Regions from separate parts of the Streptomyces sp. NPDC002779 genome, predicted to be linked through region 1. Evidence: riboswitches for the same ligand, from Rfam matches in the RefSeq annotation. Region 1 holds a riboswitch; each other region holds the start of a gene.
The links. A riboswitch is a leader RNA that binds a small molecule or an ion and turns the genes downstream of it on or off. The one in region 1 is predicted to bind cyclic di-AMP.

Region 1 (5,587 bases):
CCCCGTCGTCAGATCCAGCGGCGGCAGCGGCCGCAGCCCCTCGGAGAGGCACGCGTCGTACGTCAGCAGCCCCAGCGACTCGGAGTTGCCGAGGATCGCCACCCGGGGCCCGGCCGGCAGCGGCTGGCGCGCGAGCAGCAGCCCCGCGTCGACCAGTTCGGTGATCGTGTCCACCCGGATCACCCCGGCCTGCCGCAGCAGCGCCGACACGGTGGCGTGCGGCAGCCGCGTCGCCCGTACCGCGTGCCCCTGCGGAGCCGCCCCGCCGTGCCGCGCGCCCTGCACCACGACCAGCGGCTTCGCGGCGGCCGTACGCCGGGCGAGCCGGGTGAACTTGCGCGGGTTGCCGATGGACTCCAGGTACATCAGGGCGACATCGGTGTCCGGGTCGTCGTACCAGTACTGCAGGACGTCGTTGCCGGACACGTCCGCGCGGTTGCCGCAGGAGACGAAGGTGGACACCCCGGTGACCCCGGTGACCCCGCCGCCGCGCCGGTGCAGCCGGGACAGCAGCGCGATGCCGATGGCACCGGACTGGGCGAACAGCCCTATCCGCCCGGGCCGCGGCATCTCGGGCGCGAGGGAGGCGTTGAGCCGTACGTCCACCGAGGTGTTGATGACGCCGAAGGCGTTCGGCCCGATGATGCGCATGCCGTACGCGCGTGCGTGCCGGACGAGTTCGCGCTGGCGCTCCCGGCCCTCGGGGCCGCTCTCGGCGTAGCCGGCGGAGACCACGACCAGCCCTTGCACGCCGTGCTCACCGCACTCGGTGACGACCTCGGGGACCTGTTCGGCGGGCACGGCGACCACCGCGAGGTCGACATGCCCGTCGATGTCGCGCACCGATCGGTGCGCGGGCACCCCGGCGAGTTCCTTCAGGTCCTCGGGGAACGCCTGGTTCACGGCGTACAGCGGACCGCGGAAGCCGCCCTGCCGGATGTTGTCGAGGACTCCGCGGCCCACCCCGCCGGGGGTCCGGCCGGCGCCGATGACGGCCACCGAGCCGGGAGCCAGCAGCCGTTGGACGGATCGCGCCTCGGCGCGCTGCTCGCGCGCGTGCTGCACGGCGAGCGAGCGGTCCGTCGGCTCCAGGCCGAACTCCAGCCGGACGACCCCGTCCTCGAAGCTGCGTTTCTGGGTGTACCCGGCGTCCGTGAACACCTTGATCATCTTGGTGTTGGCGGGCAGCACCTCGGCCGCGAACCGGCGGATCCCGCGCTCCCGCGCGACGGCGCCGATGTGTTCGAGCAGGGCGGAGGCGACTCCGCGTCCCTGGTGGGCGTCCTGGACGAGGAAGGCGACCTCGGCCTCGTCGGCGGGCGCGGAGGCGGGCATTCCGTCGGCACCAATGCGGTCATAGCGTACGGTGGCGATGAACTCGCCGCCGATGGTGGCCGCGAGTCCCACCCGGTCCACGAAGTCGTGGTGTGTGAAGCGGTGGACGTCCTTGGCGGACAGACGCGGGTAGGGCGCGAAGAAGCGGTAGTACTTCGACTCGTCCGAGACCTGCTCGTAGAAGCTGACCAGGCGCTCGGCGTCATCAACGGTGATGGGGCGGATGCGCGCGGTGCCGCCGTCGCGCAGCACCACGTCGGCTTCCCAGTGGGCGGGGTACTCGTGCCGGTCCGACGCGCTCTGCATGGGGCCCAGACTACGGCTCGCGTACGACAACGGCGCGGGGCAGTCTGTGGAGGACGGGTGTCGGATCGAGGCCGCGGTCCGACGGTCACGCGCGGGACGGGACGCAGGACCGTACCGGGCACGCTTCGCGTTGTGGAACACTGGTCTAGACAACCTGAGAACCTGAAGGGCAGCATCACATGGCTGAGCGCCGCGTCAACGTCGGCTGGGCCGAGGGCCTCCACGCCCGCCCCGCCTCCATCTTCGTCCGAGCCGCCACGGCCACAGGCGTCCCGGTGACGATCGCCAAGGCTGACGGCAACCCCGTCAACGCGGCCTCCATGCTGGCGGTCCTGGGCCTGGGCGCCCAGGGCGGCGAGGAGATCGTGCTCGCCTCCGACGCCGAGGGCGCGGACGCCGCTCTCGACCGTCTGGCGAAGCTGGTCTCCGAGGGCCTCGAGGAACTCCCCGAGACCGTCTGAGCGAATACCGGGCGCGGCAGCCGCCGCCTCCTCACCGGGCTCGTCCGAATTACCGGGCGAGCCCTTCGCATTTCCCGATTCCGGGCAGCGGAAATAATCCCCCGGGAATTACGCCTTCTTTGTATACGGCGCGCATGTTAATGCCGGAGGCCCGACATGTTTACGGGATGTTGCGAATTCCTCACACGCTCCCCGGCGGGGAACCGCAGCCGGTGCGTGCCGCTGGAGCGCTCGGTGTGCACGGCCGTGATCGCCCGCGCGCGTTCGCTGTCGCCGCGGGCCACCGCGTCCACGATCGCCCCGTGCTCCGCCCAGGCGTCCACGGGGGCGGCCGACGCCTCCACCGAGTACATCCAGGCGATCTTGTGCCGCAGCTGGGTCAGCATCGAGGTCAGGGCGGGGCTGCCGGAGGCCTGGGCGAGCGTCTCGTGGAACCAGCCGCCCAGGGAGCGCAGATCCTCGCTGTTGCCCCGCCTGGCCCGCTCCTGACCGAGCCGCACCAGGCCGCGCAGCACCTTCAGATGTGCCTCGGTGCGCCGCTGGGCGGCCCGGGCGGCGCCGAGCGGCTCCAGCAGCGAGCGCATCTCCAGCAGGTCGGCGGCCTCCTGCTCGGTCGGTTCCGCGACGCACGCGCCCGCGTGCCGCCGGGTCACCACGAAGCCCTCCGCCTCCAGCGTGCGCAGGGCCTCCCGGACGGGGACGCGCGAGACGCCGTAGCGGCGCGCGAGCAGTTCCTCGGTGAGTCGGCTGCCGCGCTCGTAGACACCGGCGACGATGTCGTCCCGGATCGCCGTGCATACCGAGTGCGCCGGAATACGCATGACCCGACCTCCGCTTTAATCCCCGTGAAACGTCGACAACTGACGTGTGTTCAGTGACTCTATTCCAATGAGCCGGAATTTCCGAAGGGGGGACGGAATCCATGCATATTTTTTGGACAGCGGGGGGTCGCAAACGCCAAAACCCCGGCTCGGTGAGCCGGGGTCCGGGCAGCGCGGGGCGGGTGCCGTCAGATGTTCACGCCGTGCGAGCGGAGGTAGGCGACCGGGTCGATGTCCGAGCCGTACTCCGCGCTCATGCGGGCCTCGAAGTGCAGGTGCGCCCCGGTGACGTTGCCGGTCGCGCCGGAGACGCCTATCTGCTGGCCCGGGGTGACGCTCTGGCCGACCGAGACGCCGACGGACGACAGGTGCCCGTACTGGGTGTACGTGCCGTCGTGCATCTTGATGACGACCTGGTTGCCGTACGCCCCGCCCCAGCCGGCCTCCACGACGGTGCCCATGCCGACCGAGCGGACGGGGGTGCCGGTGGCGGCGTGGAAGTCGACGCCGGTGTGGGTGCCGGAGGACCAGACGGCGCCGCCGGCCTTGTAGCTCGTCGAGACGTAGGAGCCGGAGATCGGGGAGACGAAGGTGTTCAGGCGCTTGCGCTCGGCCTCGCGGGCGGCGCGCTCCTTGGCCTCGCGGGCCTTCTCGGCCGCCTCGGCGGCCCTCTCGCGGGCGGCCTCCTCGGCCGCCTGCTTCGCCGCCGCCTCGTCGGCGGCCTGCTGCTGGGCGGCGGCCTGGGCGTCGATCTGCTGGGCGACCGAGTCGCCGATGGTGATGACGGGGGTGAGACCGGTCTGCTCGGGCGCGGCCTCCGCGGCGAGCGCCGGGCTCGCGAGGGTGCCGATGACGCCGGTGGTGGTGAGGGCCGCGACACCCGCCGCGCGGGCGGTGGTGCGCTGCATCCGGCTGGGACGTCGGTGCTTCCCGGTGGCGCGCGTGAACGCCATGTGGTGGCTGGTCCTTTCCTTCCCTCTCGCCTACCGGGTTAGCTGACGGGTTCGGAGCAGGAAGGTCTCCTACGGACCCCCTCGCTCACGCGCGGGCGTCCGATTCACCCCAGGGACTGCGATGGGTCCCCGGCTCCCCTGGCTCGCGCCGTACGGGGACTCGGCGATGACTGTCCGGTGCCGCGGGTGCGGCGCACTGCCTGACGAACAGCCCGGATGACGCTAAACGCCGCAACTTTCAATCCCCAAACGGATCGCGGTTTTTGTAGCGCACGCCACAGAGCAGACAGGCAACCTCTCCCTCAAATCGGACATAGAAGGGCCCTGGTGACGCTTCCGTCACCAGGGCCCCACACGCGCGTGACAGCACGTTCACATCCGAGGGTGTGTCTACTCGGCCGTCACGACGGTGACTTCACCGATTCCGAGGGGCTCGACGGCCTTCTTGATCTGCGCCGCGTCGCCGACGAGCACGGTCACCAGCCGGTCCACCGGGAAGGCGCTGACGACGGCCGCGGTGGCCTCCACGGTGCCGGTCTCGGCGAGCCGGCGGTAGAGCGTGGCCTGGTAGTCGTCCGGCAGGTGCTGCTCCACTTGGTCGGCCAGGGTGCTCGCCACGGCGGCGGCCGTCTCGTACTTCAGCGGCGCCACCCCGACGAGGTTCTGTACGGCGACGTCCCGCTCGGCGTCGGTGAGCCCGCCCTCGGCGAGGGTGCGCAGCACCCTCCACAGGTCCTCGAGCGCGGGACCGGTGTTGGGGGTGTCGACGGAGCCGCTGATGGCGAGCATCGCCGCGCCGGTGCCGTCGGGGGTGGAGCGCAGCACCTGCCCGAAGGAGCGCACCCCGTAGGTGTAACCCTTCTCCTCCCGCAGAACGCGGTCCAGGCGGGAGGTGAGGGTGCCGCCGAGGCAGTAGGTGCCGAGGACCTGCGCGGGCCACACGCGGTCGTGCCGGTCGGGGCCGACGCGGCCGATCAGCAGCTGCGTCTGGACGGCGCCGGGGCGGTCCACGATGACGACCCGGCCGGTGTCGTCGGCGGTGACCGGGGGCACCGGCCGGGGTTCGGCGGCGGAGCCGGTCCAGGAACCGAGGGTGTCGGCGAGGAGCGCGTCGAGGTCGGTGCCGGTCAGGTCGCCGACGACCACGGCGGTGGCCGTGGCGGGGCGCACATGGCGCTCGTAGAAGGCGCGTACGGCCGCGGAGTCGATGGCGGCGACGGTCTCCTCGGTGCCCTGGCGCGGGCGGGACATGCGCGAGGTCGCCGGGAAGAGCTGCCGGGACAGCTCCTTGGCGGCGCGCCGGGAGGGGTTGGCCAGCTCGTGCGGGATCTCGTCCAGCCGGTTGCGGACCAGCCGTTCGACCTCGCTGTCGGCGAACGCGGGCGCCCTGAGGGCGTCGGAGAGCAGCCCGAGCGCCTTGGGCAGGCGGGAGACCGGCACTTCGAGGGAGAGCCGGACGCCGGGGTGGTCGGCGTGCGCGTCGAGGGTGGCACCGCAGCGCTCCAGCTCGGCGGCGAACTCCTCGGCGGAGTGCTTGTCGGTGCCCTCGGAGAAGGCCCGCGCCATGACCGTGGCGACGCCGTCCAGACCGGCCGGCTCGGCCTCCAGGGGCGCGTCCAGCAGGATCTCGACGGCGACGACCTGCTGGCCGGGGCGGTGGCAGCGCAGGACCGTCAGGCCGTTGTCGAGGGACCCGCGCGTGGGCGCCGGG
Region 2 (5,587 bases), on a different contig from region 1:
TATCTGCTCTTCGAGCTGGGGGCCGGGCAGTAGCCGCCGGGCTCAGTCGAGCAGCCGCTCCCGCAGCCGCTCCCGGATCTCCGGGGTGATGCCGAGCCCCTGCTCCAGGTAGGTGTCGACGTCGCCCCAGGTCTCCTCGATGGTGTCGAAGGCCGCCGTGAGGTACTCGGCGCGCGCGTCGAAGAGCGGGCTGAGCAGCTCCATGACCTCGGGGGTGTGGGTGTTGTTGCGCTGCACCTTGTAGCGGCGGTGCTTGGCGTTGGACTCCAGGTAGTCGGCGAGGATCGCTTCTCGCTCCACGCCGAGGGCGAGCAGCGTCACCGCGATCGACAGGCCGGCCCGGTCCTTGCCCGCCGCGCAGTGCATCAGGGCCGGAACGCTGTCCTCGGCCAGGGAACGCAGCACCTGGGAGTGCTCGGCGGTGCGCTCCTTGACGATCGTGCGGTACGACTCGATCATCCGGTTCGCGGCCTTGCCGTCGTCGAGGATCTGCCGCAGCTGCTCGATCTCGCCGTCGCGGACCATCTTCCAGAACTCGGCGCCGTCCGCGGGGTCCGACAGCGGGAGGTTCACATTCCGGACACCCGTGAGCTCGACGTCGGGGCCCTCCAGCTTCTGGTCCGCCACATTGCGGAAGTCGAAGATCGTGTGCAGGCCGAGGGAGTCGAGGAACGCCGTGTCCTGCTCGGTCGCGTGCGCGAGGTGGCCGCTGCGGAACAGCACGCCGTAGCGCACCCGCCGTCCGTCCGTGGTCGGCAGCCCGCCCACGTCACGGAAGTTGCGCACTCCGGCCAGCTCGGGCTCGGTCGACGGGACCTGCTGCGTCACTGGGGCTCCTCCCACCGGATCCCGCCGGCTCGGCTCGCCGACGGGCACGCCTTGACGATACGACATGCATACCGGCCGCTCATTGAATGCGGCAAAACGGGCGAACACCGTGGAAATCCTGCTGATTCATCGCGGGTTAGCGCGTCGACCATGATGTGACAGTTCTCCATCTGCGCCGCTTCTGAGCGTTCTGTCCGAATTGCAGCCTTCCTTCCAACTCGCTCTGGAATAAAGGGGTGTGGAGCAGCGTCACGTGAGCAGCGTCATATCCGTGACCGAGTGTCGCCCGTCATGTTCACGTAATTCACCCGTTTCTCAAGGGCGTTTGCGGGAACGGCCCCTCCTTAATGCACGCAAAGTGACGAGGAATTCCCACAAGGGATCAAGAGGTACGGCTTCATGTGGAACCTTCTGCTTGTCCCTTTGCGTCTTGGTCGCTTACGTTCGCCACCACTCCGAGCGGAACGCCTAATCCTGCCGCTGCTCGGAACCCGCACCCACTCACCCGTGCACGGCAGGAGCGGGGGACCCACAGGCACCACCGCCTGGTCCGGTTCCCGGAACAGGCTCGGGGTCAAGTCGCGCCCAGCGCGCGGCCGGACATCTCCAGTCCGCACCCGACAGCTCACCTCGTAGGCGCCGGAGAGGAAATCGCCATGCCCGCGAAGGGTAAGCACCGCCGTCCCAAGGCCCTGCGCTTCACTCGCTCGATCGCCGTCGCCGGCACCGGTGGCGCCGCACTCGCCCTCCCGCTCCTGGGGGCCACCGGCGCCCACGCGGCCCCGTCGCAGTCCGTTCCGGAGAAGGCCGTTCAGTCGGTCCAGACCGCGGACAAGAAGGCGGCCGAGAAGAAGGCCACCGCGAAGAAGGCCACCGCCACGACGTACACGGTGCGCTCGGGGGACTACCTTTCGAAGATCGCGAACGAGCAGAACGTCAGCGGTGGCTGGGAGAAGCTCTACGCGGACAACCGTGAGGCCGTCGGCGACGACCCGGCGCTGATCCACCCCGGCCTGAAGCTGTCGATCGGCAAGAGAGCCGCCACGACGGACACCGCCGAGAAGCCGGCCGCCAAGTCCTCCACGAAGTCCTCGTCCGCCGAGTCCTCCTCGTCGAGCTCCGCCAAGTCCTCCGAGGCCGCGGAGTCCTCGCAGGCTCCGGAGTCCGAGGCGGCCACCACCTCGCAGGCCGCGCAGAGCTCCGCCGGCGGCTTCAGCTCCCCCGTCTCCGGCGCCGGGGTCGGCACCGCCTACAAGGTCGCGGGCAGCATGTGGTCCAGCGGCTACCACACCGGCGTCGACTTCGTCGTGCCGACCGGCACCTCCCTGAAGGCCGTGGGCGCGGGCACCGTCGTCTCGGCCGGCTGGGCCGGCGCGTACGGCAACCAGGTCGTCATCCGGCTCGCCGACGGCCACTACGCGCAGTACGCCCACCTGTCCTCGCTGTCCGTCTCCAGCGGCCAGTCGGTGACGGCGGGCCAGCAGGTCGGTCTCTCCGGCTCGACCGGCAACTCGACCGGCCCGCACCTGCACTTCGAGATCCGCACCACGCCGGACTACGGCTCGGACGTCGACCCGGTCGCCTACCTCCGCGCGAAGGGCGTCTCCGTCTGACGGACGCGCCGCTGAGGAACCACCTGTCCGACACGCCACCGAAGGCCGGACCCAGATCCCCGGGTCCGGCCTTCGGTGTTTTTATTCCGGAATTGGTGAAGCCTTGAAGAGTGGGGTATCTCACCGACCGTCAACCCCTGCCTACGGTCGCGTAGGTCACATTAGAAGGTGAATCATGACCCGGTGTGGCAGACGATTCGAAGAGTGACAACAGAGCAGTGATCGGGTCGTACGTGGCGCTGGGGGACAGCTTCACCGAGGGCGTCGGCGACCCCGGCCCGGACGGGGCGTTCGTCGGCTGGGCCGACCGGTTCGCGGTACTGCTCGCGGACCGCCGCCCCGAGGGGGATTTCCGCTACACGAACCTGGCCGTACGCGGGAAGCTGCTGGACCAGATCGTGGCCGACCAGCTCCCGAGGGCGCTCGAACTCGCCCCGGACCTGGTCTCGTTCTGCGCCGGCGGCAACGACATCATCCGGCCCGGCACCGACCCCGACGAGGTCGCCGAGCGGTTCGAGCGGGCCGTGGCCCGGCTCACCGAGGCCGCCGGCACCGTCATGGTGACCACCGGCTTCGACACCCGTGGCGTGCCGGTGCTGAAGCATCTGCGCGGCAAGATCGCCACGTACAACCTCCATGTCCGGGCCATCGCCGACCGGTACGGCTGCCCGGTGCTGGACCTGTGGTCCCTCAAGACCGTGCAGGACCGGCGCGCCTGGGACACCGACCGGCTGCATCTGTCGCCCGAGGGGCACACGCGGGTGGCGCTGCGCGCGGGACAGGTCCTCGGTCTGGAGGTACCGGCCGACCCGGACCAGCCCTGGCCGCCGCTGCCGCCGCGCGGGACCCTGGAGATCCGGCGCGACGATGTGCAGTGGGCACGCGAGTACCTGGTGCCGTGGTTCGGGCGGCGGCTGCGGGGGGAGTCGTCGGGCGACCATGTGATCGCCAAGGGCAGTCTGTCGCCGGGCGACATCAGGATGTGGATCGAGACGGCCGTCTGAGGCAGGCGCGGGGCCGGGGCGGGCTCGACCAGTGAGGTGACGGCGGGGGAGTGGTGCACGCGCGCGTGCGGACCCCGGTGCTGGGATGGGCCCGTCCCGTCCGCACGCCCGGAAGGTCGGCCATGACCGTACCGCTGCCCCGTCCCACCGCCACCGTCGCCGTCGCCCTCCTCGCCCTCGGTCTGCCGCTCCTCGCGGCCGCTCCGGCGACCGCGCTGGCCGGCGCCGGTGCCGCGCCGGCGAGCCCCGCTGCTGTTTCGGTGACGGCTCCGGCCGGCCCCGCCGCCTCGGCCGTGCGCAGCTCGCCGGTGTCGTCGACCATCACGGTGACCGGGGTCGGCTCCGCGACCGCCGTTCCCGATCTGGCCGTCGTCAGCGTCGGCGTCGAGGCCGTCGGCAAGACCGCGCAGGCCGCCCAGGACGCCCAGAGCAAGGCCGCGAACGCCCTGCTGAACGCGGTGCGCGAGCGCGGGGTGGCCGAGCAGGACGTGCGTACCGAGGGGCTGTCCCTGACGCCGGTGTACAAGTACCAGGACGGCAACTCCACGCTGACGGGGTATCAGGCCGCGCAGAACTTCTCCCTGAAGATCCGCATGGTGGCGCGGACCGGCCTGATCCTGCAGTCCGTCACGGACGCCACCGGCGACGCGGGCCGTATCCACGGGGTCGTCTTCGACGTCGCCGACCGCACCGAACTGCGGGCACGCGCGCGTACGGCCGCGCACAAGGACGCGCACGCCAAGGCGCTCCAGTACGCCCGGCTCAGCGGACGGCACCTGGGCCGGCTGATCTCGCTCACCGAGGGCGTGTCGGGCGGCCCCTCCCCGGTCCCGGCCCCCGCCGACGTGGCCGGGAGCGGGGTGGGCGTGCCGATCGCGCCCGGCGAGATCCAGGACGACGTCCGGGTCACGGCCGTCTACGAGCTGGACTGATTCCGGGGTTCACCGCGCCGCCGCGGTCAACGCCTCCCGCTCCACACCCAGTTCCCGGGCCAGCGCCTCGTCGGCCCACTCCTGCGCACGCGCGCGGGACAGCGCGCCCGGGTAGGACGTCCGCTGGACGGCGAGCCCGTCGAGCAGGGCCGTCCGGCGCAGGGCCGCGCCGGCCGGGTCGGGGCAGCGGAACTCGCCCGCGGCCACCCCTTCGGCGATGACCTCGGCGAGGGCCGCCTTCCACTGCGTGTCGAGGGTCTGGGTGACCTCGCGCAGCGCGGGTTCGCGCAGCGCCGCGGCCCAGCCCTCGATCCACAGCCGCCAGCCCTTGGCCTGGCCGGTGGGCGCGTACCGGCGCACGGGCGCGCGCAACCGGCGCAGCGCGGTCGTCCGGCGCCCGAGCAGCTTGCGCAACTGGGCCAGGGTCCTCGGCCGCGTGGGCGAAGGCGGCGGCGACCAGCTTCTCCTTGCTGGAGAAGTGGTACAGCACCAGAACGTTGCTCACGCCGAGCGCCGACGCCACGTCGGCGATCCTCACCGCCGCCACGCCCGGCGTACCGGGGCCCAAGGAACAGGGTGAGGCGCGTGACGAGGGTGCGGTCGAGTGTGGCGGGCCGGGCCGAGGGCGTTGTCGGAGGGGCCGACCATAATGGGATGCCTCGACGACTCCACATGGAGGTACCGTGACCGGTTTCCGTTCCCTGAGCTCCGTGCTCCGTGCGCTGGAGCCGGCGGGCTTCGGCGCGGAGCCGAGCGGCGAGCGCCTGGCGCGCATCCGCAGATCGCCCCACTTCAAGGACGGCGTCTTCCAGAACCCCGGAGGACTCGCCCGGACCCGGCCCTCCGGCTCGATGCTGGAGTTCGCCAAGGTCTTCTTCGCCAAGGACGAGCGCCCGCGCAGATCCCCCCGCGGCAGCGTGCCCGTGCACTCCACCACGCTCGCCGACCTCGCGCGCCCGCCCGCCACCGGACTGCGCATCACCTGGATGGGCCACTCCAGCGTGCTCGCGGAGATCGACGGGCACCGGGTGCTCTTCGACCCCGTCTGGGGCGAGCGCTGCTCCCCGTTCTCCTTCGCCGGGCCCAAGCGACTGCACCCGGCGCCGCTGCCGCTGGCCGCGCTCGGCCCGGTCGACGTCGTCGTCATCTCGCACGACCACTACGACCACCTGGACCTGCCCTCCATCAGGGCGCTGGCCGGCACGGACAC
Region 3 (5,587 bases), on a different contig from region 1:
GCCCGGCGATGTAATCCAGCGATTCCTCGGGCGAAAGGGCGTGGATCTGAAGGGTGGTGAAGGCCTCCGTGTACGCCTGGAGGTCTTCTTTCCGTTCGAGGTAGAGGCTACTCGTCAAGTGGTCGAGAACAACCACGTCCAGATCAGAAGTGCGCGAAAATGAGAAAATAACGAAAGGCCCGGTGACTCCGATGTGCGCCCCGGCCGTGAACGGCAGTACCTGCAGCCGCACTTGTGGCAGGCGTCCCGCCTCCACCAGCTGCCACAGCTGCCGGGCCATCACCCCGGGGCCGCCGATCTCCCGGTGCAGCACCGCCTCGTCGAGCACCGCGCTCAGCTCCAGCGGCGGCTCGCCGCGCAGCACGTCCTGCCGGGCCAGCCGCACTTCCACCAGCGTGTCGAGGCGCTCGTCCGTGTCGTCCAGGCCGCCTACCGCGGCCCGGGTCACCTCCCGGGCGTACTCGGGCGTCTGGAGCAGCCCCGGCACCACGGAGGTCTCCAGCGTGCGCATCGCGCTCGCCTGGGACTCCAGGCTGATGAAGTCCCGGTAGGTCGGCGGCAGCACCCCGCGGTAGGCGTGCCACCAGTGGTGCCGGCCCGCGCCGTCGTCGGAGCCCGCCAATACCAGCAGCAACTCCCGTAGTTGGGAGTCGGCGACGGCGTAGGCGTCCAGCAGTAACCGCACATCGGCCGGTTTCACCCCGCTGGCGCCGGTCTCGATCCGGCTGACCTTCGACTGGTGCCAGCCCACCAGCCGCGCCGCCTCACCACTGGTGAGCCCCGCACCGGCGCGCAACGCACGCAGTTCGGCGCCCAGCTTCCGGCGGCGTACCGCGGGACCGTGCTGCATGCGCTACTCCTTACTCCAACCGGGCCGCCCAAATACGCTCTCGCGTCGCAGAGTTCACCGCATCGAGCGACAGATATATGCATATCTTGGTGGATCGCCACCGTGACCGACGCGGTAATGGCAGTCTGGCGAGGAAGCACCAGTCCGGGACCGTACTCGAACCATCCGCTCCGTGTCGGACCGCGGTCCCGTGGGAAAGGGACGACGCCGCCATGGCAGACCATCTGGAAGCATCCGTCACTCTGCCGAGCGATCCCGCCTCGGTCTCCGCGGCCCGCGGCTATGTGGTCAGCACTCTCGAGGAATGGGGACTGCCCGCAGGGACGGACGTGGCCGACACCATCCGGCTCATCGTCTCCGAACTCGCCACCAACGCCGTACAGCACACCCTCGGCCAGTCACCCACCTTCACGGTGGACCTCGAACTGAGCCATGACGAACACCTGCGCATCGGGGTCACCGACAGCCACCCGCGGTTCCCCAAACGACTGCCGGCCGCTGTCCAGCAGGACAACGGCCGCGGTCTGGTCATCATCCGCTGGCTGACCGCCGAGTGCGGCGGCCGACTCAGAGTCAGGCCGACCCGTGAGGGCGGCAAGACGGTCTCCATCGAACTTCCCTGGACCGTACCGGCCCAGCCGGTCACCACCGCCGGTCAGCAGGAGCCCTAGCGAGCGCCCCTGCGGGCGGTACAGCGCTGACCGCCCCGGGAGCGGTCCGGCTCCTCGCGGCGGTCACTCGGGCACCCGTCAGGGCGGCGGCGTGTCAGGGGCGCCACCGCCCTTCGGGTGGCCGGTCAGCTCACCCGGCCGTACCAGACGCTCTTGGTCCAGATCTTCTGCAGCCTCACCACATCCCCGGTCTTCGGGGCGTGCCAGAGCTTCCCCTTCCCGGCGTAGATGCCGACGTGGTAGACGTTCGACCCCGAGTGGAAGAACACGAGGTCGCCGGCCTTGCGGCTCTTGGCGGAGATGTGGCGTGTCTTGTTGTACTGCTGGGCCGCCGTACGAGGCAGCTTCTTGCCCGCCTTCTTGAACGAGTAGAGCGTGAGCCCGCTGCAGTCGAAGCGGTACGGGCCCGTGGCGCCGTACTTGTACGGGGAGCCTTTCTTGGAGGCCGCGACCTGGAGTGCCTTCGTCGCCGGCGTAGCCGCCTCCGCTTCCGCGGAGAGGCCCGGGGCCACGAGCGAACCGCCCACGGCGGCGATGGTCAGAGCCGAAGCCGTACCGGCCCGGGCCATGAGCGACGGGACACGATTGAGCGCAGTCATGCGCAACCCTTCGTCAGCCGCCTGTGAAGGATGACCTGTCGGATTCGGGCTGGCGAAGTTGCCCGGCCGCGATGCGGCTTCACCCCAAGGGCTGCTCGGCACGGACATCCGTGCCGGCGACCCGTCGTGCTCGGGTCCTCCACTCCTGCCGATCCACTCCTGTCGACCGGTCATCCGGGCGGCGGCAGGACTCGGCGTCCGCCCGGATCGCCCCGCCGTGGTGGCGGGGGCTTGTCGTCAGTCAGGGATCTTGGCTCACGGATGTCCGAAAATCCCAACGGAACCGGGGATTTGTGGCGTTACTCACCACTCACCCGTTCGGGTGGACACTGCTCCGTTCGAACCAGCGTCGAGGCTACGGAGGATGCCCGGACCAGCACCGGAACGTCTCTTTCGGGTGAGGGCCTAGCCTCGTTGCGCAACCCTGACGGGCCCACGGCAGGAGACACGACTACGCCGAAAGGGGGTACCTCCTTTGGTCCGTTTCGACTCCGGTCCGGACGCCTCGACGCCATCGCCGAATGGCCGGACCGGGCTCACCTGCGTCAACTGTCCGGGCGAGGCGGCAGCGTGACACGAGCCGTGCGGCGCTCGCCGTCCAACACCCGCAGTGCGCGCGCCGGCGTGGGGCCCGAATGCGCGTCAGTTCCTCGGTCCGGGCCGCCGGATCGCTCGCCCGGCCCCCCACCGGCTTCCGCCCGGCCGGCAGCTCCGGAGGCGGCGCCCTGGGCCCCTGACGGGTCACAGCTCGGTTAACGTGCCCGAAACCCGGTCCAACTAGCCTCCCTCCACGCCACCAGGGACTTTGCCCGTGGCAGCGGCAACCGGGCCCCGCACGGTCCGGAGCGAGGACTGTGAGGTGGGCTGTGCAACTGACCCCGCACGAGCAAGAGAGACTGCTGATCCATGTGGCGGCCGACGTGGCCGAGAAGCGTCGGGCCCGCGGGCTCAGGCTCAACCACCCGGAGGCGGTCGCCCTCATCACCTCGCACATCCTCGAAGGCGCGCGGGACGGCCGTACGGTCGCCGAGCTCATGGCCTCCGGACGCAAGCTGCTCACCCGGGACGACGTCATGGACGGCATCGCGGAGATGATCCACGACGTCCAGGTCGAGGCGACCTTCCCGGACGGCACCAAGCTCGTCACCGTCCACGAACCGATCGTCTGAGGGGGCTGCGATGATTCCCGGAGAGATCCTGTTCGCGGACGAGCCCGTCGTGTTCAACGAGGGCCGCGAGGTCACCCGGCTGACCGTCCTGAACGCCGCCGACCGGCCCGTCCAGGTCGGCTCCCACTACCACTTCGCCGAGGCCAACCCCGGCCTGGACTTCGACCGTGCCGCCGCCCGCGGCAAGCGCCTGAACATCGCCGCCGGCACCGCCGTGCGCTTCGAGCCCGGCATCCCCGTCGACGTCGAACTCGTCCCGCTGGCCGGCGCCCGCGTCGTGCCCGGACTGCGCGGGGAGACCGGAGGTGCCCTCGATGCCTGAGATCTCCCGGGCCGCGTACGCCGACCTGTTCGGCCCGACGACCGGCGACCGGATCCGGCTCGCCGACACCGATCTGCTGGTCGAGATCGAGGAGGACCGCTCCGGCGGTCCCGGACTCTCCGGTGACGAGGCCGTGTTCGGAGGCGGCAAGGTCATCCGCGAGTCCATGGGACAGTCGCGTGCCACGCGCGCCGAAGGCACCCCGGACACGGTGATCACCGGCGCGGTCGTGATCGACCACTGGGGGATCGTCAAGGCGGACGTCGGCATCCGCGACGGACGGATCACCGGCCTCGGCAAGGCGGGCAACCCCGACACCATGGACGGGGTCCACCCCGACCTCGTCATCGGCCCCGAGACCGAGATCATCTCGGGCAACGGCCGGATCCTCACGGCCGGCGCCATCGACGCGCACGTCCACTTCATCTGCCCGCAGATCGCCGACGAGGCGCTGGCGGCGGGGATCACCACGCTGATCGGCGGCGGCACCGGACCGGCCGAGGGCTCCAAGGCGACCACCGTGACGCCGGGGCCCTGGCACCTGGCGCGGATGCTGGAGGCGATGGAGCAGTACCCCCTCAACGTCGGCTTCCTCGGCAAGGGCAACACCGTCTCGCACGAGGCGATGCTGTCGCAGATCCGCGGCGGCGCGATGGGGCTGAAGCTGCACGAGGACTGGGGCTCCACGCCCGCCGTCATCGACGCCTCGCTGACCGTCGCCGACCGCACCGGCATCCAGGTCGCCATCCACACCGACACGTTGAACGAGGCCGGGTTCGTCGGTGACACCCTCGCCGCCATCGGCGGCCGGGGCATCCACGCCTACCACACCGAAGGCGCGGGCGGCGGGCACGCGCCGGACATCATGACCGTGGTCTCCGAGCCGCATGTGCTGCCCAGCTCCACCAACCCGACGCGGCCGTTCACCGTCAACACCGCCGAGGAACACCTCGACATGCTGATGGTGTGCCACCACCTGAACCCCGCGGTGCCGGAGGACCTCGCCTTCGCCGAGTCCCGCATCCGGCCCTCGACCATCGGCGCCGAGGACATCCTGCACGACCTCGGCGCCATCTCGATCATCTCCTCCGACTCGCAGGCCATGGGACGCGTCGGCGAGGTCGTCATGCGGACCTGGCAGACCGCGCATGTGATGAAGGGGCGGCGGGGAGCACTGCCCGGGGACGGGCGCGCGGACAATCTCCGGGTACGGCGGTACGTCGCCAAGTACACGATCAACCCCGCCCTCGCCCAGGGCATCGCCGGGCAGGTCGGGTCCGTGGAGACCGGGAAGCTCGCCGACCTGGTGCTGTGGGAGCCGGCGTTCTTCGGGGTCAAGCCGCACCTGGTCATCAAGGGCGGGCAGATCGCCTACGCGCAGATGGGCGACGCCAACGCCTCCATCCCCACCCCGCAGCCGATCCTGTCGCGCCCCATGTACGGCGCGATCGGCCGCGGCCCGGCCGCCAACTCCCTGAACTTCGTGGCCCCCTTGGCGCTCGAGGACGGGCTGCCCGAGCGGCTGCGGCTCGGCAAGCGGTTCGTGGGGATCGAGTCGACCCGGGGGGTCACCAAGGCCGACATGCGGGAGAACTCCGCCCGGCCCGAGGTGCGGGTGGATCCCGACAGTTTTGCCGTGCACATCGACGGGGAGCTGGTCGAGGCCGCTCCCGCCGCTGAACTGCCCATGGCGCAGCGCTACTTCCTCTTCTGATGTCCAGGGCAGCGCTGCTCGTCCTGGCCGACGGACGGTTCCCCGCCGGGGGCCACGCGCACTCCGGCGGGGCCGAGGCCGCGGTCAAGGCGGGACGGATCACCGGGACCGGGACCCTGGAGGACTTCTGCCGCGGGCGGTTGCACACGGCGGGGCGGGTCGCCGCGGCCCTCGCCGCGTCGGCCGCGCTCGGGGTGGACGCGGTGGCGTTGGACGCGGCCGCGGACGCCCGCACCCCCTCGCCCGCGTTGCGGACCGCCGC
Region 4 (5,587 bases), on a different contig from region 1:
TCGACCCGCCGCCGATGTCCACCACGAGGTAGGGCTTGGGCAGGTGATCCTGTCCGGCCAGCTCCCTGGTGGCGCCGGTGAAGGAGAACTCGGCCTCCTGGTCCCCGCTGATCACCTCGGGCTCCACCCCGAGGATGCCGACGACCCCGCGCACGAAGTCCTCGCGGTTCTCGGCGTCCCGGGAGGCGGAGGTCGCCACGAAGCGGACGCGCTCGGCGCCGTGCTCCTTGATGACCGCCGCGTACTCGCGGCAGGCGGCGAAGGTCCGCTCCAGCGCCTCGGGGGCGAGCCGCCCGGTGCGGTCCACGCCCTGCCCGAGCCGCACGATGGTCATACGGCGGTCCAGATCGACCAGTTCGCCCGTCTCCGGGTCGCAGTCGGCGACGAGGAGCCGGATGGAGTTGGTACCGCAGTCGATGGCGGCGACGCGGGTCATCCGGCCGCCTCCTGACCCTGGGTCACGCACGTCCCCTTGCGCCACCACTGCGGCAGCATCGCGAGGGCCTCGTCGCCGAGCGGGTTGACCCCGGGGCCGGCGGCCAGCGAGTGGGCCACCAGGACGTGCAGGCACTTCACCCGGTCCGGCATGCCGCCCGCGCTCGGGAAGCCCGTCAGCTCCTCGATCTCGTCCCGGCGCCGGATGTAGTCCTCGTGCGCGGCGCGATAGGCGGCGGCCAGCTCGGGGTCCCGCTCCAGCCGCTCGGTCATCTCCTTCATCACGCCGTTCGCCTCCAGCGTGCCGATCGCGGAGTTCGCCTTCGGGCACGTCAGGTAGTACAGCGTCGGGAAGGGCGTGCCGTCCGGCAGCCGGGGCGCCGTCTCCACCACGTCCGGCTGCCCGCACGGGCACCGGTGCGCGATGGCCCGCAGCCCGCGCGGCGGCCGGCCGAGCTGCTGCTTGAAGGCCTCGACATCCGCGTCGGTCGGCTCGGTCCGCGGAGTGGTGGGCGGGGGCGTTTCCATCACAGTCTTTCGTCTCTATCTATCGGTCGGCGGCGTCGGACTTGTCGACCCCGTCCCAGACGTTCGCGTACCAGGGCCGGTCCGCCGTGCCCAGGTCGGTGCGCGCCTGCTTCGCCGCGTCCGGGTCGATCACGACGAAGCCGGTCTCACCCGGCATCACATAGTGCAGCCGCTCGCGGATCCGCTGCTCGGCGTAGGCGTCGTCCTGCCAGCGGGCCTTGAGATCGCGCAGCTCCTCCACCCGTTGCCGGGCCTGCTGCTTCTGCTGTTCCAGATCGGCGATCTCGGCGCGCTGGGCGACGTACTGCCTTATCGGGTAGGCGAGGGCGACGACCAGGGAGCAGACGACGAGGGCGAGCAGGGCCGCCCGGCCGGTGAGCCGGGAGCGGCGGGCCTGCCGCTTGGTCTGCGAGCGGTAGACACGGGCCGCCGTCTGCTCCCCGAGCAACCGGATCCTGGTCGTGGTGGAGAAACGGTCCCGGTCCTTGACGGCCATCTCTCACTCCCGTTCACACACGCGCGTACGTCCCCGCACACGGTACGGGACCGAGTACGGGGACGTACGTACGACTGGCTATGCCTTCAGCAGGCTCAGCCCTTGAAGCGGGGGAACGCCGAGCGACCGGCGTACACCGCGGCGTCGTCGAGGATCTCCTCGATGCGCAGCAGCTGGTTGTACTTGGCGACGCGCTCGGAGCGGGCCGGGGCGCCGGTCTTGATCTGGCCGCAGTTGGTGGCGACGGCGAGGTCGGCGATGGTGACGTCCTCGGTCTCGCCGGAGCGGTGGGACATCATGCACTTGAAGCCGCTGCGCTGGGCGAGCTCCACGGCGTCCAGGGTCTCGGTCAGCGAACCGATCTGGTTCACCTTCACGAGCAGCGCGTTGGCGGCGCCTTCCTCGATGCCGCGGGCCAGGCGCTCCGGGTTGGTGACGAACAGGTCGTCGCCGACGAGCTGGACCTTGTCGCCGAGCTTCTCGGTGATGGTCTGCCAGCCCTGCCAGTCGTCCTCGAACAGCGGGTCCTCGATGGAGACCAGCGGGTACGCCTCGACCAGCTCGGCGTAGTACTCGGTCATCTCGGCGGCGGAGCGCGCCTTGCCCTCGAAGGTGTAGACGCCGTCCTTGTAGAACTCGGAGGCGGCGACGTCGAGCGCGAGGGCGATCTGCTCGCCGGGGGTGTAACCGGCTTCCTTGACCGCCTCGAGGATGAGGTCGAGGGCCTCACGGTTGGAGCCGAGGTTCGGGGCGAAGCCGCCCTCGTCGCCGAGGCCGGTGGCCAGGCCCTTGCTCTTCAGCACCTTCTTGAGGGTGTGGTAGACCTCGGTGCCCCAGCGCAGCGCCTCGGAGAAGGACTCCGCGCCGATCGGGGCGATCATGAACTCCTGGATGTCCACGTTGGAGTCGGCGTGCGAGCCGCCGTTCAGGATGTTCATCATCGGCACCGGCAGCAGGTGCGCGTTCGGGCCGCCCAGGTAGCGGAACAGCGGCAGGTCGCTGGCCTCGGAGGCGGCGTGGGCGACGGCGAGCGAGACGCCGAGGATGGCGTTGGCGCCGAGGGAGCCCTTGTTGTCGGTGGCGTCCAGGTCGAACATCGCCTGGTCGATCAGGCGCTGCTCGGTGGCGTCGTAGCCGACCAGCTCGGGGCCGATCTGCTCGATGACGGCGAGGACGGCCTTCTCGACACCCTTGCCGTGGTAGCGGTTGGGGTCACCGTCGCGGAGCTCGATGGCCTCGAAGGCGCCGGTGGAAGCGCCGGACGGAACGGCGGCACGACCCGTGCTGCCGTCGTCGAGGCCGACCTCGACCTCGACCGTGGGGTTGCCTCGGGAGTCCAGGATTTCCCGGGCTACGACGACGTCGATGGACGGCACGAGCATCTCCTTCTTGGGATGTGACGCTGGAAGTGCGGGGCACGTGAGCCTTGCGACTAGAGCCTATCCGCCTGCGGGACGTAGGCCAGCCGACCGACCGTCCCGTGGACAAGGACAGACGGTACCCATTGTTCGGCAGCGGAACAAAGGGACGGTGACATACCGGAAAAGAAAACCCCGCTCCGGTGCGTACGGGGGAACACGCACCGGAGCGGGGTGCTCGTGGGGACGGGGGTGGCCCGCACGAGGTCTTCAGTGTGAACCAGGCGTCTATGAGCGCGCTGTGGTTCGGCTACGGGACTACTTGAGGTGCAGCTGCTGACCGGGGTAGATCAGGTCGGCATCCGCCACGATGTCCTTGTTCAGCTTGAAGAGCTTCTCCCAGCCGCCCTTGACGTCGTTCTCCTCGGCGATGGTGCTGAGGGTGTCACCCGTGGCGACCTTGTACTCGCCGTCGCCCTTCTTGACCTTCTTGCCGGTCGGGGTGGTGACGGTCTTCTGCTTCTGCGCCGGACGCTCGGTCGAACGCGAGGCGGACTGCTCCTCGGTCGAGCGGGTGGAGGTCTCGGTGCCGCTCTCGGAGGAGGAGCCGGTGCTGGAGCCGGTGCCGGTGCTGGAGCCGCCCGTGTAGGCGGCGCTCGACAGGCCGGTGCCGCAGTGCGGCCAGGCGCCCTTGCCCTGGCCGGCGAGCACCTTCTCGGCGATCTCGATCTGCTGGGCCTTGCTGGCCTGGTCGGCGGTGGAGGCGTACTGGGTGCCGCCGTACGCGGCCCAGGTGGAGGCCGAGAACTGCAGGCCGCCGTAGTAGCCGTTGCCGGTGTTGATGGACCAGTTGCCGCCGGACTCGCACTGGGCGACGGCGTCCCACTCGGCGGCGGTGGCGGCGGAGGCGTTGCCGGCCGCCATCAGCGGAGCGGCGACGGCGGCGCCGGTGACACCGGCGATGGCGATGGCGCGAGTGGCCTTGGACGGACGACGGTGCTTGCCCTTGCCGGAAAACAGCATGGTGGATCCCCTCACCGACGCCTGCGAGGTGAGCTGTCGGGTTCGGGCCGGTTGAGTTGCCCGGCCGTGCACCTCGCGGTGCGCGGCTTCACCCCAAGCCGGTTCCGGTGTCGAGTCGCCTCGACTGCCGGACCCGGCGCCTACCTTGGGTCCCCCGCTCCTGCCTGCGGCGCATGACGCGACGACTGTTCCCGTACGGCCGCTGGCAGGATTCGGCGTTGCGGCAGCCGGGGCTCGTGTTGACGAGCGGTCCCGACGGTAGACACGCGATCCGCCGAATTTCAAAGACGATCAGGGCTTCTGAGACTCATCCCACACTTTCGCCAAACCGGACATTCAGCGCGAAGCGTGACGTGAACTACCGCTGCTTTTCGCCCATTTCGACCCCTACTTCAAGGGTCTGACCGGGGATGATGAGGTCCGGATCGGTGCCGACGGTCTCCTGGTTGGCGGCGTAGAGCCCGCGCCATCCGCCGTTCACGTCAAGGGAGTCGGCGATGCCGACGAGACTGTCGCCGGCCCGGACGACGTACGAGCCGTCCGACGCGCCTTCCTCGCCGCTGCGGCCGGCGCTCTCGTCGGCGGGTTCGCCGCGGTGGCGCCCGGTGCCGCTGGAGCCGGTGTCGGTGAGGGCGGAATCACCCTCGATCCGGCCGGAGTTGTCCGGGTTGTCCCGCCCGGGAGTGGCCGAGGACTCACTGTCGGCCTCCACGGAGGGGGCAGTATCGGAGGATTGTGACGACTCGACCGACTCAACCGACTCGGCGGACTCCGTGGATTCGGAGGACTTGTCCGACTTGGTTGAGTTGTTCGAGTTGTCCGTGGCCTCGGTCGACGGGGAGGAGCTGGGCTCCGAATCCGCGGAATCGCCGTCGAGCGGGTCCAGCAGACCGGACGAATCAGATGAGCCGGAGGAGTTGGCGGACTCCGACGATTCGGGCGAAGCGGACTCATCCTCCGCGACGCCGGTGTCGATGTCGACCGAACCCGACTCGGTGTCGAGACCGGAGAGCGGGCCGCAGGTCGGCCAGGCGGCGAGGCCCTGGTCGGCGAGGATGCGCTCGGCGACGGCTATCTGCTGGGAGCGGCTGGCCTGGTCCGCGGAGGCGGCGTACCGCGTGCCGCCGTACCGCTCCCAGTTCTCCTGGGTGATCTGGAGGCCGCCGTAGTAGCCGTTGCCGCTGTCCTCGCTCCAGGAGGCACCGCTCTCGCACTCCGCGACCCGGTCCCAGGTGGTGCCCTCGGCCGCGCTGGCGCCGGAGGCGCCGAGGAGCGGGATGGCGATGGCGGAGCCGGTCACTCCGGCCGCGACGAGGAGAGCCGGGGCCTGGCGGGGGCGACGGTGACGACCGTTCCCGGAGAGCATGCGAGGGCCTTTCGAAGACAGCGGGGACCGGCGCGGCGCCGTTGACGCGAGGCGCCGCGCTGACGAGTGAACGTATCGGCAGACGATCACTTGTCACAAGTTAATGCCGCGCAGATCACGTGAAGATCACGGACTTGAGGGTGTGTCAGGTTTGACCTGACGGTCCGTCGAGGCGGCCGGGCTCAGTCGCTCGGGGTGAACTCGACCGGGGTGAACTCGACCGGGAGGGTGCGCAGTCCGCGCATGATGAGGCCGCCGCGCCAGCGCAGCTCGTCCGGTTCCACCGCGAGCCGGAGGTCCGGGAGGCGGCGCAGGAGGGTGGCCAGTGCGGTCTGGCCCTCCAGGCGGGCGAGCGGGGCGCCTAGGCAGTAGTGGATGCCG

Region 2: it holds a riboswitch for cyclic di-AMP, as region 1 does, so the genes downstream of both, ACFYW5_RS23795 (LysM peptidoglycan-binding domain-containing M23 family metallopeptidase) here and ACFYW5_RS29040 (M23 family metallopeptidase) in region 1, are expected to answer to the same signal.
Region 3: it holds a riboswitch for cyclic di-AMP, as region 1 does, so the genes downstream of both, ACFYW5_RS16080 (C40 family peptidase) here and ACFYW5_RS29040 (M23 family metallopeptidase) in region 1, are expected to answer to the same signal.
Region 4: it holds a riboswitch for cyclic di-AMP, as region 1 does, so the genes downstream of both, ACFYW5_RS20015 (transglycosylase family protein) here and ACFYW5_RS29040 (M23 family metallopeptidase) in region 1, are expected to answer to the same signal.

Annotation. Positions count from the first base shown of each region.
Region 1 is NZ_JBIAQC010000011.1:272,450-278,036, forward strand. It holds gene ACFYW5_RS29025 (GNAT family N-acetyltransferase) at 1-1,641, opposite strand, end outside; gene ACFYW5_RS29030 (HPr family phosphocarrier protein) at 1,821-2,102, shown strand; gene ACFYW5_RS29035 (GntR family transcriptional regulator) at 2,240-2,923, opposite strand; gene ACFYW5_RS29040 (M23 family metallopeptidase) at 3,112-3,876, opposite strand; cyclic di-AMP (ydaO/yuaA leader) riboswitch at 3,889-4,052, opposite strand; gene ACFYW5_RS29045 (M16 family metallopeptidase) at 4,267-5,587, opposite strand, start outside.
Region 2 is NZ_JBIAQC010000008.1:235,216-240,802, reverse strand. It holds gene ACFYW5_RS23805 (DUF6126 family protein) at 1-33, shown strand, start outside; gene ACFYW5_RS23800 (tyrosine-protein phosphatase) at 43-828, opposite strand; cyclic di-AMP (ydaO/yuaA leader) riboswitch at 1,313-1,480, shown strand; gene ACFYW5_RS23795 (LysM peptidoglycan-binding domain-containing M23 family metallopeptidase) at 1,485-2,441, shown strand; gene ACFYW5_RS23790 (SGNH/GDSL hydrolase family protein) at 2,660-3,445, shown strand; gene ACFYW5_RS23785 (SIMPL domain-containing protein) at 3,568-4,377, shown strand; partial or broken gene ACFYW5_RS23780 (TetR family transcriptional regulator C-terminal domain-containing protein) at 4,387-4,945, opposite strand; gene ACFYW5_RS23775 (MBL fold metallo-hydrolase) at 5,061-5,587, shown strand, end outside.
Region 3 is NZ_JBIAQC010000005.1:127,064-132,650, forward strand. It holds gene ACFYW5_RS16070 (helix-turn-helix domain-containing protein) at 1-850, opposite strand, end outside; gene ACFYW5_RS16075 (ATP-binding protein) at 1,063-1,521, shown strand; gene ACFYW5_RS16080 (C40 family peptidase) at 1,647-2,120, opposite strand; cyclic di-AMP (ydaO/yuaA leader) riboswitch at 2,124-2,327, opposite strand; gene ACFYW5_RS16085 (urease subunit gamma) at 2,987-3,289, shown strand; gene ACFYW5_RS16090 (urease subunit beta) at 3,300-3,611, shown strand; gene ACFYW5_RS16095 (urease subunit alpha) at 3,604-5,325, shown strand; gene ACFYW5_RS16100 (urease accessory protein UreF) at 5,325-5,587, shown strand, end outside.
Region 4 is NZ_JBIAQC010000006.1:422,698-428,284, reverse strand. It holds gene ACFYW5_RS20035 (exopolyphosphatase) at 1-436, opposite strand, end outside; gene ACFYW5_RS20030 (DUF501 domain-containing protein) at 433-963, opposite strand; gene ACFYW5_RS20025 (septum formation initiator family protein) at 983-1,459, opposite strand; gene eno (phosphopyruvate hydratase) at 1,555-2,835, opposite strand; gene ACFYW5_RS20015 (transglycosylase family protein) at 3,136-3,840, opposite strand; cyclic di-AMP (ydaO/yuaA leader) riboswitch at 3,844-4,022, opposite strand; gene ACFYW5_RS20010 (transglycosylase family protein) at 4,199-5,206, opposite strand; gene ACFYW5_RS20005 (cytochrome P450) at 5,389-5,587, opposite strand, start outside.